Regions from separate parts of the Ilyobacter polytropus DSM 2926 genome, predicted to be linked through region 1. Evidence: riboswitches for the same ligand, from Rfam matches in the RefSeq annotation. Region 1 holds a riboswitch; each other region holds the start of a gene.
The links. A riboswitch is a leader RNA that binds a small molecule or an ion and turns the genes downstream of it on or off. The one in region 1 is predicted to bind S-adenosylmethionine.

Region 1 (3,645 bases):
GAAACTGCAACTAAACTAATAATTTTTTTCATATTTCTCTCCTTTTTATCCTCTTTTTTTTCTTATATTATAAACTATTTTATCACCTAAAAATTGTATCCCCTGAACCAGTATTATTATAGATGCCACTGAGACTATCATAATGTCAAGTTTGAATCGCTGATATCCGTATCTTATGGCAAGGTCACCTAGACCTCCTCCACCTATTGCTCCGGCCATTGCAGAATATCCTACAAGGGTTATTACTGTTATTGTCAGACCATGAATCAAAGAAGGCAGGGATTCAGGTATAAGTACCTTTGATATTATATCTTTTCTAGATGCTCCGAGAGATATAGAGGCTTCTAAAAGACCTCTGTCCACCTCTTTAACTGCCCCTTCTACGATTCTCGCCACAAATGGAGCTGCAGCTATGGAAAGAGGCACTATGCTCGCTGTAGACCCTATTGTGGTCCCCACTATGAACCTAGAAAGTGGAAGAACCAATATCATCAGTATAATAAAAGGTATTGATCTAAAAATATTTATAAGGCCGTCTAGAACCTTGTTTAATTTTGGCATTTCAATTATATGATTTTTATCTGTTATTACCGCAAGTAAACCTATAGGCAATCCCATAATGGTAGCAAATATTGTTGAAAGTACTACCATGTATATAGTTTCTGCCATAGCAGGTATCAGCAAAGCTATTATCTTATCCATTATATATCACCTTTATCTCTACATCCTCTTTTTTTATCCAGTTCAGTGCTTCTTCCTGTCTTTCTCCAGAAAGTTCTAGTATCAGATGACCTACATTCTGGGTGACAAGCTTATCTATACTTCCTGATACAATATTTGCATCTATATCAAACATTCTAACCATCTGTGATATAACTGGTTTTTCAACTGTGTGTCCTATATATGAAAGCTTTATTATTTTTTTACCTGGACTCTTTACAAAATCTACCTCTTCTGTTTCTTCTGGTATCAAATGAGATATAAATTCCTTTGCCATCTCTGTTCTTGGATTTGAAAAAATCCTGTCCACACTTCCCTCTTCGATAACTTCACCCTTATCCATTATAGCTGCTCTGTTGCACACACTTCTTATTACTTCCATCTGATGTGTTATAAGCACTATCGTAAGTCCGAGTTTTTTCTGAAGATCTTTTAGAAGGTCAAGTATAGACTTGGTAGTCTTAGGATCAAGAGCACTAGTCGCCTCATCAGATAAGAGTATCTTAGGATTGTTGGCGAGGGCTCTCGCAATTGCAACTCTCTGTTTTTGACCACCTGAAAGTTGGCTCGGAAAAGCTCTTTCTTTATCTTCTAATTCTACAAGGGTCAAAAGTTCTTTTACCCTTGATGGAATATCATTTTTATCCCAACCTGCTATCTCTAGTGCAAAGGCTATGTTCCCGAAAACATCCCTTGACTGAAGAAGATTAAAGTGTTGAAATATCATCCCGGTTTTTTTTCTATACTCTTTTAATTCTGTATCATTAAATTTGAGAATATTATTTCCCTCTACGAGAATCTCACCGCTGCTCGGCTCTTCTAATCTATTTAAAAGTCTTATAAGTGTTGATTTACCTGCACCACTCAGACCCATTATCCCGTATATATCATCCTCTTTTATGTTTAAGTTAACATTTTTTACAGCAAGGACATCTCCGATGGCACTGCTATAAAGTTTATTGAGATCTTTTATCTCTATCATCTATTACCACTCCTCAATTGTATATAAAAAATCCCTTCCAACAACATTTTGTAAAAAGATTTATTAACTGGCTTATAAACTTAATTTATCTATAATTGTTTACCGGTTTTCTAAGAGTTTTATTTTGTAAATAAAAAAAACTCTTCTTTTAGAGAAGAGGTTTCTAGTAATCTATTGCAGATTAGCCTCATCTCGCTGGAATTAGCACCACACCCCTTACGGCAGGTTGCTGAGGTTTCAAAGGGCCAGTCCCTCCACCTCTCTTGATAAGTAATTCATTTATACTAGAAAAAGTATATTACTTTTGACTAACTCTGTCAAGAATTTTTTCATTATTGTATAACTATCAATGGAATATTTTCTGAGTATTATTTCACACCGCAACCTGAAATTTATATGAGGTATTAGATTTATAAGAATCCATCCATTTTGTCTTGGAAAAAAATTACACTAGAGAAATTAAAAACATTATTTCAAACAACTCAGCTCAATTACTCGGCTTGTGCAAAAAATTAAAAATAGGAAATTCTTGAATTATTATTGCGGTAACGACACCAAAACACCTCAAGGAGTTGCCTACTTAATGAATATATTAGCCCTTAACTCTGATTTTTTCAAATATATTTTCATGTTTAAAAGTTCACTTTTTATTTTGAAAGTTTAAAGTCCAGCAACTTTTCCCGTATATCTTTATTCAGTTGCAATGTTTTAAAAAGTCTTTTTCCTGCATTTTGTGACTGCTTTATTGCAGTTTTATTTTCTTTTGCCTTCCCTCTCTCAAATAGTCCAAGCACCTTTACTATGTCTATAACCCTGTAACCTAGAGCTTCTAGTGGTTTTGCCATTGCCTCACCTGTGTACCCCATATCTTCTGGTGAATGTTGTTCGCATACTGCTATCACAGAAGCATAACGACCTCCTAAAACTTCATTTATTCCCATCCATACAGAACGGTCTTCTTTTGACATAACTTCAAAACAATAACATCTGTCAATAAAAACCTTTACGTCAGCGGTAACATTATAAAAATATGTCGGTGATCCCAAAATTATTGCGTCTGATTCCATTAATAGTGGATATATCTTCTGCATGTCGTCATTTATTACACATTTATAAGTGTCTCTGCATCCTTCGCAGCCTGTGCAGCCTTTTATAGAATAATCTCCTAAAAATATTACTTCAGTTTCTATTCCATCTCCCTTCGCACTTTCTAAAGCACTCATCACAAGGGTCGAGGTATTACCATTTTTTCTCTTGCTTCCCACTATACCTAAAATTTTCATATTTAAAAAACCTCCTTGCAGATTATAACATAACTTGGCTTTTGCAAAAATTAAAAATAGACAATTCTTGAGGTAATATTACGGTAAAGACACCGAAATATCTCAAGGAGTTGCCTACCTAATGAATATATTAGCCCCTAACTCTAATTTTTCAAATATTTTTTCACGCTTAACTGTAAATGGTCTCTTTCACAAAATCGACATTTTTCTACTTTTGTTTATAGAGTCATTAATTCTGATGAAAAGAAAAATCTTTCAAATATATGGATAAACTCTTTTAATTCCAAAGATAGGAGTATTTTCAATAAGTTTCCCTTTACTCTCCGTGGAATGAAAAAAACTTAATCTGCAAAGAAAAAAGGACGTTCTATATGAACTGGTTACGGCTGGAAAGAAAGATCCTTTCTTCTTTTCTATTGATGACACTCTTTCGACTAAGGAAATTTATTCTAAAAATATCTAGGGGATGAAGTCTAACTATTCACATGTTTCTAATAGAAATGAGTGGTCTCACTGCATAGCTTCTTTACATGGACACTCTAAAGAATTATCTCTGTCTTTGGATTATAACATATCTTTCAGAAGAATCAGACGCAAAATTAGAGGAACTCTATGAAGAATTGAGACTTCTGCTTAAATTTGCACAAGTCGAGTCAATTA
Region 2 (3,645 bases), 690 kb from region 1:
TCAATATAATCATAATTTCCGAGGTTTTTTCCACCATGATCCTGTTATCTGAATTTAAATAAGGTTCACACTCTGCCCCGTTTATTATTACAGTATGTATTTTTTCATATTCATCAGCCTGAAATTTCATGTGAGTTGGAAACATTGCACCACCTAGACCGCATATCCCCATCTCCCTTATAAAAGTAACAAATTTTGTGGAAGTTTTACCCACAAATAAATTTGTGTCATACCAAGGTTTTAAATCAACCCAATTATTTTCAAAATCGTTTTCTACAATTATAAATGTTTCATTATTTTCTTTCACTATATCCTTGATATATCCAGATACAGGAGAATGAACTGCCACTGATAACATTGCAGTACATTTACCTATCTCCTGACCTGCCATTACATAGTCTCCTACAGATACCATTGGAAAAGCAGGAACCCCTATATGCTGATGGAGGGATACTTTATACTCCTTTAGATCAGGCATCACTTCTATATTTTTATCTGAGGTCAACTCCTTCATCTCTTTTGGATGAACTCCGCCTCTTGGTTTTAGTATCTTCATACTCTCCCCCTTTCACTTATAACCGGGATTTTTCTTGACAAAAATATTATTCTATAATAAAAAATTAATTCCTCTTTCTTTGCTGATTCATTTTAAAAATACATTTTTTATGAAAATTCTTTTGTTATCAATAACTTTACATTTCTTTATTATTTATGTCAAGTTTTATCTTCTGCTGCATTTATGATTTGAATATTAAAACAGGCAGTCATTAGACTGCCTGTTAAACTGTTTTTATTCTATACAAGTTTTTTTATAGCTTCTACCTTATTTGTTCTTTCCCAAGGAAGATCTATGTCTGTCCTTCCTATATGACCGAAGGCTGCAAGATCCTGATACTTAAAGTTTCCTGATCTTAGCTCTAAGGCTAGTTCTATCCCTCTAGGACTTAGGTCAAATACCTTTTGCACTATCTCAGCTAGCTTTACCTCTTCTATTTTTCCTGTTCCAAAGGTATCTACTTTTACAGATGTAGGCTCTACTACCCCTATAGCATAAGAAAGCTGTATTTCACACTTTTCTGCAAGTTCTGCAGCAACTATATTCTTAGCTACCCATCTTGCTGCATAAGCGGCAGACCTGTCCACCTTTGAAGGATCCTTTCCTGAGAAAGCTCCTCCACCGTGTCTAAAGTATCCACCATAGGTATCTACTATTATCTTTCTTCCTGTAAGACCAGCATCTCCGTGAGGTCCGCCGATTACGAATCTTCCTGTTGGATTTATATGGTAATGTTTTACCCTTCCAGGATTCATTTTATATTTTTCAAGGACAGGTTTTACTACCTTTTCTATTATTGTTTCATGAATCTCTTCCTGACTTACTTCAGGGTTATGCTGTACAGATACTACTACTGTATCAACATGATCTACAGTCCCGTTTTTATTATACGCAAGAGTTACCTGAGACTTTGCGTCTGGTCTTCCCCAGATTACCTCTTTAGATCTTGCCATTCTTGTATATTTTACGATTATCTCCCTTGCAAGAACAAGGGCTAAAGGCATAAGTTCAGGAGTTTCTTTTACAGCTCCTCCGAACATTATTCCCTGGTCTCCTGCTCCTCCGATATCTACACCCATTGCTATATCAGGAGACTGTGAATGTATTGCATTAAGCACTCCGCAGTCTGAGTCAAATCCCATTCCCTGCTTGTATCCGATCTCTTCTATCTTGTCTCTTACTATCTTTTGCACATCTACATATGTATTGGTAGTTATCTCTCCTCCTACCACTACCTGACCTGTTGTACAAAATACTTCGCAGGCTACCCTAGAATTTGGGTCTTCTGCTATGCAGGCGTCTAGCACTGCATCTGATACCTGGTCGGCTATCTTATCAGGATGGCCCGGTGAAACACATTCTGAAGTAAAAAATATTTTGTTTTCCATTTATATAAATCCTCCTTGGTAATATTATTTGTTATAAAAAAAGCCTCTTTCAGTAAGAAAGAGGCTGTACAGATCGGGTCTCTCTCTTATCTTCGCTTTTTTAGCTCTGAATTTAGCACCACACCTTTTAAGGCAGGTTGCCGGGTTTCACAGGGTCAGTCCCTCCACCACTCTCGATAAGAATCGTATATTATTCAATTTTATTTATATAAATTATATACCTCTGTTATATTTTTGTCAATAATTTTTGATATTCAAAAATAAACATTAAAAACAATTCATTTAACCCAATCAGATTATCTTGATTATTTAGGTTAAAACTGAAAAATTTCATAGCTTATAGACATAGACTTTTTTTATTTGCTTATTATATCTCTAGTTGCTAGTATTCCCATTACTGCTGCAATATTAAGTCCACTTCCATATCCCGAACTATCTCCCACAGAGTAAAACCCTTTAATACTAGTTTCCATGTGTTCATTTATAGCCACTCTTGTACTTCTAAACTTTATCTCTGGAAAATAAAGCAATAGATCACTAGATGCAAAACCAGGGGTTATCTTGTCATGAACCTCTATAAACTCGATTATGTTGTCCAGTATCCTTTTAGGACAGGCTAGTGCTATATCCCCAGCAACATAGTCATCTGTTGTGGGAACTATATTCAGCCTAGATAACCTCTCTTCTGTGGACCTTCTTCCTGCCTTCAAATCTCCATATGACTGCATAAGTATTTTTCCCCCTGTAAGCATAGATGACATCTTCGCTATAGCAGTGGCATACTCAAAGGGATGGCTGAATGGATGAGTGAAAGTTTTTGTACAAAGAAGGGCTAAGTTTGTATTTATAGACTTCCTGTCCTTATACGCATGACCATTTGCCAATATTACATCATCACTGTGTTTCTCCACAGCAATAAAACCACTGGGATTACTACAAAATGTTCTCATCTTATCTCTATACTTTTCGGTGTAATATACCATTTTCGCTTCATAAAAATTTTTATTTATATTTTTCATTACCACATCAGGTACTTCTACCCTCACTCCTACATCTATTGCCCCTGTGCTGTAATCTATTCCATGCTTTTGGCAGAGTTTCATCATTTTCTTGGCTCCGCTTCTACCTATTCCCATAATTACATTATCAGAATAAATTGTTTCAGATTTTTTACCTGAAAGTATTATTCCTTTCACCTGATTATTTTCTATAATCAGTTCCTCTATACCATGGCCAGTCAGGAATTCTACTCCCTTACCCAAAAGGTAATCCACAAGTTTTGTGTACAACTCTCTAGATCCGTCTGTCCCCAAGTGCATTGTAGGAGTGTCAACCAACTGCACATTATTTTCTATACACCTTCTTTTTACCTCTTCCATTTCTTCATTGTATTTTATCCCTGCAGGTTCTTCGTCAAAACCAAATTTTTTATAAATTTCCGCCACATAATTTATAGTATCATTTACAAGCTGTTTTCCTGTAACTGTATGTACATCTCCGCCAACTCTATAATCCATGTTAAATTTTGAATCTGAGTATGCCCCTGCCCCGCTTATCCCATATATTATGGCACAAGTATCACACTTCACACACTTATCCGTTTTTTCCTTAGGACAGACTCTTTCTTTCAGCATCCTTCCCTTGTCTACAATCAGAATCTTTATATCTGGATTCTTTGTTATTGCTTCATAAGCTCCAAAA
Region 3 (3,645 bases), on a different replicon from region 1:
GCCTTTCTTTTTAGATGAAAAAGATCCATGAGGTCGTTGCTTTCTTGATGCCCCTCTGGATAGAAGGCCCCTCCTATTGAGAACCCCCCCCTTTCCTTGATCTGCTTTACAAGTTGGTGTGCATACTTAAAATCCCCTTCAGGAATGCTTCCGTCATTTGGGTAATCTCCCCTTAAGGCTAGGACATTGTTTATACCATTTTCCTTTAGTTCATCTAAAATTCCGTCTATCTCTACCTTATCTGCCCCTATACAAGTAAGGTGAGCCAAAACCTCTACATTGTTAACTTTTTTAATCCTAGATGCTATCTCTACAGTTCTCCCACGGGTAGTACCCCCTGCACCGTATGTTACACTGATAAAATCCGGACTAAGTTTCACCAATTCGTCAATGGTGTCATAGACCTTTTCCACAGGATATCTTTCATTTGGAGGAAATATCTCAAAGGATATTACCGGTTTTTTGCTTTCATATATATCTTTTATAAACATGATGCCCCCTATTTTTATGTTTGAAATTTATGAATTATCTGGTAGCTTCTATTGCCTTTTGAAGATCCTCTATAAGGTCGTCGATGTTTTCAAGTCCTACAGAGATTCTGATCGTATCTGTACCTATACCGCATTCCTTAAGTGCTTCTTCACTTAGTTGTCCGTGAGTAGTGCTAGCAGGATGTATTATAAGTGACTTGGCGTCGGCCACATTTGCAAGATGAGAAAAGATATCTAGTTTTTCTATAAATTTAGCCGCCCTTTCTCTGTCACCTTTTAAACCGAAGGTGAATATAGAACAAGCTCCCTTTGGAAGATATTTTTTTACAAGATTTTGCTGATCTTCATCATCACTTACTTCAGGGTGACTAACCCAGTTTACATCATCGTTATTTTTTAAGAACTGAGCAATTTTTCTTGCATTTTCCACATGTCTTTCTACTCTCAGTGAAAGAGTTTCTATCCCCTGTAAAATCAGGAAAGAATTAAAAGGTGAAAGTGCAGCTCCTGTATCCCTAAGTAGTTTAACCCTCGTCTTTAGTATATATGCCGCCGCTCCAAGGTCAGCATACTTTAGACCATGGTAACCTGGGTCTGGTTCGTTAAATGCTGTAAATCTTTCGTTTTTCCAGTCAAATTTTCCTCCGTCTACAATGAGTCCTGCTATAGTCGTCCCGTGCCCCCCTAGGAATTTTGTAGCAGAGTATACTACAATGTCTGCCCCGTGGTCTAAAGGTCTCAAAAGATAAGGAGTGGCAAAGGTATTATCTACAATTAGCGGAAGACCGTTTTCATGGGCTATCTCTGCTATTTTTTGAATGTCCAACACTTCACCGCTTGGATTTCCAAGACTTTCTATAAATACGGCCTTTGTTTTTTCGTTTATCAAACCTCTTATTTCCTCGGGATTCACAGGATCAAAGAATCTGGCTTTGACTCCGAAATCGTTGATTGTATTTGAAAGAAGGTTGAAAGAACCCCCGTAAAGGTTATTTGAAGAAACTACTTCATCACCGCATCTAGCTACATTCAGTATAGAATAAGTAACGGCAGAAGTTCCAGAAGCTACTGCAAGAGCCCCTACTCCCCCTTCTAAAAGAGCTATTCTCTCTTCTAGTACAGCTGTAGTTGGGTTTCCTATTCTCGTATATATATTTCCAGGTTCCTCTAAAGCAAATAACTTTGCAGCATGTTCTGTGCTCTCAAAATTATAAGAAGTAGTTTGGTAAATAGGTACCGCTCTAGATCCAGTAGTCGGGTCTGGTTGCTGTCCTCCGTGTAATTGTAAAGTTTCAAATTTGTGTGCCATGTTTAATTCCCCCTTAATGTCATTAGTTTAATTGTGTCACAAAAGCCTAATATAAAGCCTCTGTAAAAATAAGATAAAATGGAGGCAACGGGATTTTATAAAAAAAACCCTTTCATCTAAGTCAGATGAAAGGGTTGGTTACTCTAAAATTAGCCCTATTGCCATCTGTCAGGAATTAGCACCACACCTGAATAGGTAGGTTGCTGAGGTATCTCCGGGCCTGTCCCTACACCTCTCTTGATGGATAAACCCTTTATTCTAGGGTTTACATATTTTAATACTGGTTCACTTGTTTCTCTGTTGTTGATAGTTACTTTACCACAAAGGTAAAGAAGTGTCAATATTTTTTTAAAAATACAACCTAATTTTAAAAATCTAAAGTTAAAAAAAAAGGGGTTATCTAAATAAACCCTAAATTTTCATGAAGGAGGAAATCTCTGAGATTGGTATCTCAAAAGTTATTATTCCTGCTTCGTAAGATGCTAGGGTATAGGGGTTAAAAAACACAACTAAAGAGTCACCCTCAAAATAAAAACTATACTCTTCATCGGGAATATTTATATCAGCATAATATAAATCCCCTCCGTATTTTATTATCTGTTCTTCCACCTTTTGTTTGATGAGTCCCTTGTAGTTGATGTTGCCTTTAAATATATCCTTCAGAAAAATTTCTTTTCCGTTTTTAAAATTATACCCTTCTTCTAGTATCATGCCGTGGGATCCACCTGTAAAATAAAAAGTCTTAACTAGATAACTGTCTATTTTGCTCTCATTATCTATCTTCTTAAAATCACTTTTTAAAATAAATTTACCATCTCTATTATCTGGATTTTCAAGACGGTTTTTATTTGATTCCATCTTTATCATTTCCATTAGGGCTCTAAAGCCGCCTTTTACCTTGTTGCTAGAATTACCGATGTATTTTCCTTTATTATAAAAAACAGGTATTTTACCATCTATCATAAGATACTGATTTTCAAGTTTTATATTTGATTTTTTTGTCTCTACTGAAAACATATTTTGAAATACTGCGAATATAAAAATAAAAACTATAATTTTTTTCATTGGATAACCTCCTAAATTCTCAGTTGATTATACTCTGAAAACCACTGTTGATTCAACTTTATATTTCTAAAAGAACTGCTTTGAAGATTGTTTTTCAGATCATATTTTATAAAATCTTTTATTTGATCTAGAGGTATTTTAAACTTTTCCCATCCGTCGTAATATGGAGGAGCCCCTTTTACTATTAGCTCCACCACAAGGTTTTTATCTTCTAAATAAAAGCCTCCGTAATCAATATCTAAAATTATATCATTTGGGTAAATGTTTACAGATTCTCCGATTTTTGTCTGGCGGACCCTTTTACGAATCATATTTTCAATTATTTTTTTTACCTGGTATACTCCTTCACTGGGATTTATGAATATATCCTCCCGTGAATAAAACTCTCCGTCTAATGGGGAAAGGGTATAACTGTAGGTTCTTATCTGAGCATCATAACCGTCTAAAAAGTACCTGTTTTTTACAATTAAAATAACCATCTTAGAATCACTAACTCTCACAGTATATTCACCTTTTAATGTAACCTCAGGCTCTTTTGAGTCGGTCAATTCTCTAAAGTTTTTTTTAGAATCTTTTTCTATCTGAATTTCAAGTTCTTTTAGCCGCTCCATTATCACCTTGTTTGTTTTGTCCACCTTGGTATCCCCTATAAGATAGGGAAGCTTTACATCTATATCATAGTTAGATTTTTTCTCCTTTATTATCAAAGTAGATATTCCAACTGAAAAACTTCTAAATGCTAAAACAAGAAAAATTATAAGTATAATATTTTTTTTTAAA
Region 4 (3,645 bases), 450 kb from region 1:
ATGCTGTAAGTGATAATCCATTTATGGCTGGAGCTTTCCATGGTGTTGGAGAAGCTGAAATCATTCTTAACCTCGGTATAAGTGGACCAGGAGTTGTGAGGGCGGCCCTTGCAAAAGTTGATAAAAAAGCTCCTATTGATGAAATAACTGAAACTATTAAAAAAGTAAGTTTCAAAATTACTAGAATGGGAGAATTAGTAGGTAAAGAAGTTGCAAAAGAATTAGGAATAGATTTCGGTATAGTTGACTTATCATTGGCACCGACTCCTGCTGTTGGAGATAGTGTTGGTAATATATTAGAAGAATTTGGTCTTGAATCTGTAGGAGCTTATGGTACTACTCTTTCTCTGGCAATCCTTAATGATGCTGTGAAAAAAGGAGGAGCTATGGCTGCTACAAGAGTCGGAGGACTTACTGGGGCATTCATCCCTGTCAGTGAAGATCAAGGAATGATTGCTGCTACAAGTAAAGGATATTTAACACTTGAAAAGCTTGAAGCAATGACATGTGTTTGTTCTGTAGGTCTTGATATGATTGCTATTCCAGGAGAAACTCCTGACTATGTAATCTCAGGAATTATCGGTGACGAAATGGCAATAGGTATGGTTAACAGCAAAACAACGGCTGTAAGAGTTATTCCTGTACCCGGTAAAACTGTTGGAGACAGAGTTGTATTTGGAGGACTTCTTGGTGAAGCTGACATTATGCCGGTTAACTCATTAAACTGCTCTACATTAATCAACAGAGGTGGAAAAGTTGCGCCTCCTATTCAAGCTATGAAAAACTAGTGAGAGAAGTAGTAAGTAGTAGATAGTAAAAATCTGAAAAGGTAGAGTCAAAAGATATTTTTACCGCGAATTAATGCTGATAAAAATTTTAAAAGGACGTTCGTTTAACTAAACTGAACGTCCTTTCTTTTATTCTTCCAATTTTTCTTTAAAACCTAATTTTCTTAAGAAAATAGGATTTCTGTAATGGAAGGGACTAAGGATATTATTTTTCTTATCCCCTATACTTTCAACTGAATTCATAAGGTGTTGCAAAGTTGCTAAAAATTATACCGTACTTTTGCAACAGCCTATTTAGAAAAGAATATAAACTTTATTACATATTGGTTATCTTGTACGGTGTCCAAAAGCAGATTATGTTAGTTTATGGCTTTATTGCCCCTAGGTATTAATTGAAATCTTGGGGAAAAAAGCAGACACCTTGGCTCTTTTATCAATTGGAGGAGCCTTTATCGGGATTTTCTTTATTCCGGCCTTGGAACGATGGCCGGACAGGTTCGGCGTCAAGAAATTATTATATGCCGACGGAATCTCTTTTGTGGTAGTCTGCCTATTATTTGGATTATTGACGACAGGTTATGTTTCCGGTGCACTGGCAACGACAGAATGACCCGTGTTGTTAGGATATTTCATGGTAGTTATTGATAAAATGTCCACCCAGATGAGTTTCATCAGGACGGTGTACTTGAAAAATATAGCAATTGATTCTTCAGAGGTTATCCCCTCTCTTTCCTTGGGTATGAGCATCATTACCTGCGCTATCTTGAGTGGTCTTGCCTGGGGACTCTGGGGCCCTTAATATATATTCTATTTCGCAGCATCTATCTCCCTTGGGAATATTTATGTTGCTCACAAAGTAAAGCTATAAATAACCCATAGTATGGAAAAACACTTCTCAAAGGGAACTGAAATTTTACCTTGACATTTAAATTTAAAAATTATAGAATCACTATAATCAAATATTTTCTTATCTAGAGAGGGGGAGGGATTGATCCTTTGACACCTCAGCAACCTACTTTTATGGTTTGTGCTAAATAGATAAGGGGGGATAAATAAAGCAGTCTCTTGCATAAAATGATCTCTTATTTGAGGTCTTTTTTTTTATAAAAAATTTTAAAAATTCGTTTATGGAGGTAAAATATATGAGTAAAGAAAAATGGTCTCTGGAAACCAAAACTATTCAATGCGGATGGCAGCCGAAAAATGGTGAACCCCGTGTACTTCCTATTTATCAGAGCACAACTTATAGATATGACACTGCTGCTGACGTGGCAAAACTTTTTGATCTAGAAGCTGAGGGGCATATGTATTCTAGGATAAGTAATCCTACTTGTGATGCCTACGAAAAAAAAATGGCTGCCTTGGAGGGCGGAGTGGGAGCTTTGGCTACTTCTTCCGGTCAGAATGCTTCTACAATCGCCATAACAAATATTGCTTCATCTGGTGATCATTTTATAGCAGCCGGAGCTCTCTACGGAGGGACTGTGGCCTTATTCACAAATACCTTAAAAAAGATGGGAATAGAAACGACTTTAGTTGATGCAGAGCTTCCTTTGGAAGAACTTAAAAAATATTTCAAACCTAATACCAAGGCAATCTTTGCAGAAACCATTGCTAATCCTGCAATGGACATCCTAGATTTTGAAAAATTATCAACACTGGCAAAAGAAATGGGAGTACCTCTAATAGTAGACAACACCTTCGCAACTCCATACTTGTGCCAGCCTTTAAAACTTGGAGCAGATATTGTTGTTCATTCATCTACCAAATATATTGACGGACATGCAACAAGTGTAGGCGGTGTGATCATTGACGGTGGAACTTTTGACTGGTGTAACGGAAAATTCCCAGAATTCACCGAGCCTGACAAAAGCTATCACGGTGTCATCTATACTCGTGATTTTGGAAACCAGGCCTTTATCATTAAAGCCAGAGTCCAGTGGATTCGTGATTTAGGATCATATCTGAGCCCAATGAACGCCTTCTTATCAAATTTAGGACTAGAAACCCTTCATGTGAGAATGGACAGACATTGTGAAAATGCCCAAAAACTTGCAGAATTTCTTGAGAATCATCCTAAGATAAGCTGGGTAAAGTACCCAGGACTAGAAAGTCATAAACACTTCCAACGTGCAAAAAAATATCTAAAGGGTTGTAGTGGAGTACTCACATTCGGTGTAAAAGGTGGATCTCAAGAAGGAGAAAAATTAATGAATAGTCTTGAATTAGCTGCAATTGTAGTCCATGTTGCAGATGTTCGTACAAGTGTCCTTCATCCAGCCAGCATGACTCACAGACAGCTGTCGTCAGAGGAACAAATTGCCGCAGGAGTAAGCCCCGACCTTATCAGGGTTTCAGTGGGAATTGAAAATATCAAAGATATTATTAGTGATTTCAATCAAGCCTTGGAAAAAATATAGTAAATTATAAACAGCCGGGAATTAAATTCCCGGCTGTTTATTTATTATTAATAAAATAATATCTGAGTTTGTTTCAAGCTTTCAGCAAACCATTAATTTCTTCTGAAATTTAATATTTTTTATTCAGAATACAAAGTTTTAATTTTGGTTTTATGCCGCAATTCATTGAAACTTTTCATGCTTATTTTTCATACCACTGGGCAAACTTATTTATGGCCGAGTCCTCTTTTAATGTCTGATATTTTGCAAAATCTTCTTCTGAAAACTCAGCTAAAGTTTTGTCAAAATTTTTCGGAATAAAGACATACCATAAATCAGACCATTTTTTATGAGAATCTTGCCCTCTGATACTTTTAGATAAAGTCCCAGAGGATTTACTTTCAAAAAATTCCATATGGCTGCCATCATAAAAGGCAAGACAAGACCTAAATTCACAT

Region 2: another riboswitch for S-adenosylmethionine. It lies ahead of metK (methionine adenosyltransferase); the one in region 1 lies ahead of ILYOP_RS06025 (methionine ABC transporter ATP-binding protein).
Region 3: another riboswitch for S-adenosylmethionine. It lies ahead of ILYOP_RS12390 (O-acetylhomoserine aminocarboxypropyltransferase/cysteine synthase family protein); the one in region 1 lies ahead of ILYOP_RS06025 (methionine ABC transporter ATP-binding protein).
Region 4: another riboswitch for S-adenosylmethionine. It lies ahead of ILYOP_RS08195 (O-acetylhomoserine aminocarboxypropyltransferase/cysteine synthase family protein); the one in region 1 lies ahead of ILYOP_RS06025 (methionine ABC transporter ATP-binding protein).

Annotation. Positions count from the first base shown of each region.
Region 1 is NC_014632.1:1,292,992-1,296,636, forward strand. Features, by position in the region: gene ILYOP_RS06015 (MetQ/NlpA family ABC transporter substrate-binding protein) at 1-32, opposite strand, end outside; gene ILYOP_RS06020 (methionine ABC transporter permease) at 46-702, opposite strand; gene ILYOP_RS06025 (methionine ABC transporter ATP-binding protein) at 695-1,702, opposite strand; SAM riboswitch class I at 1,887-1,975, opposite strand; gene ILYOP_RS06030 (flavodoxin family protein) at 2,350-2,985, opposite strand; gene ILYOP_RS15980 (hypothetical protein) at 3,516-3,645, shown strand, end outside.
Region 2 is NC_014632.1:602,848-606,492, reverse strand. Features, by position in the region: gene rsxC (electron transport complex subunit RsxC) at 1-556, opposite strand, end outside; gene metK (methionine adenosyltransferase) at 796-1,944, opposite strand; SAM riboswitch class I at 2,028-2,127, opposite strand; gene ILYOP_RS02770 (NAD(P)/FAD-dependent oxidoreductase) at 2,301-3,645, opposite strand, start outside.
Region 3 is NC_014633.1:531,032-534,676, reverse strand. Features, by position in the region: gene metF (methylenetetrahydrofolate reductase [NAD(P)H]) at 1-491, opposite strand, end outside; gene ILYOP_RS12390 (O-acetylhomoserine aminocarboxypropyltransferase/cysteine synthase family protein) at 526-1,800, opposite strand; SAM riboswitch class I at 1,959-2,047, opposite strand; gene ILYOP_RS12385 (DUF3298 and DUF4163 domain-containing protein) at 2,212-2,865, opposite strand; gene ILYOP_RS12380 (hypothetical protein) at 2,877-3,645, opposite strand, start outside.
Region 4 is NC_014632.1:1,747,921-1,751,565, forward strand. Features, by position in the region: gene ILYOP_RS08190 (PFL family protein) at 1-788, shown strand, start outside; SAM riboswitch class I at 1,753-1,833, shown strand; gene ILYOP_RS08195 (O-acetylhomoserine aminocarboxypropyltransferase/cysteine synthase family protein) at 1,931-3,208, shown strand; gene ILYOP_RS08200 (non-canonical purine NTP pyrophosphatase) at 3,390-3,645, opposite strand, start outside.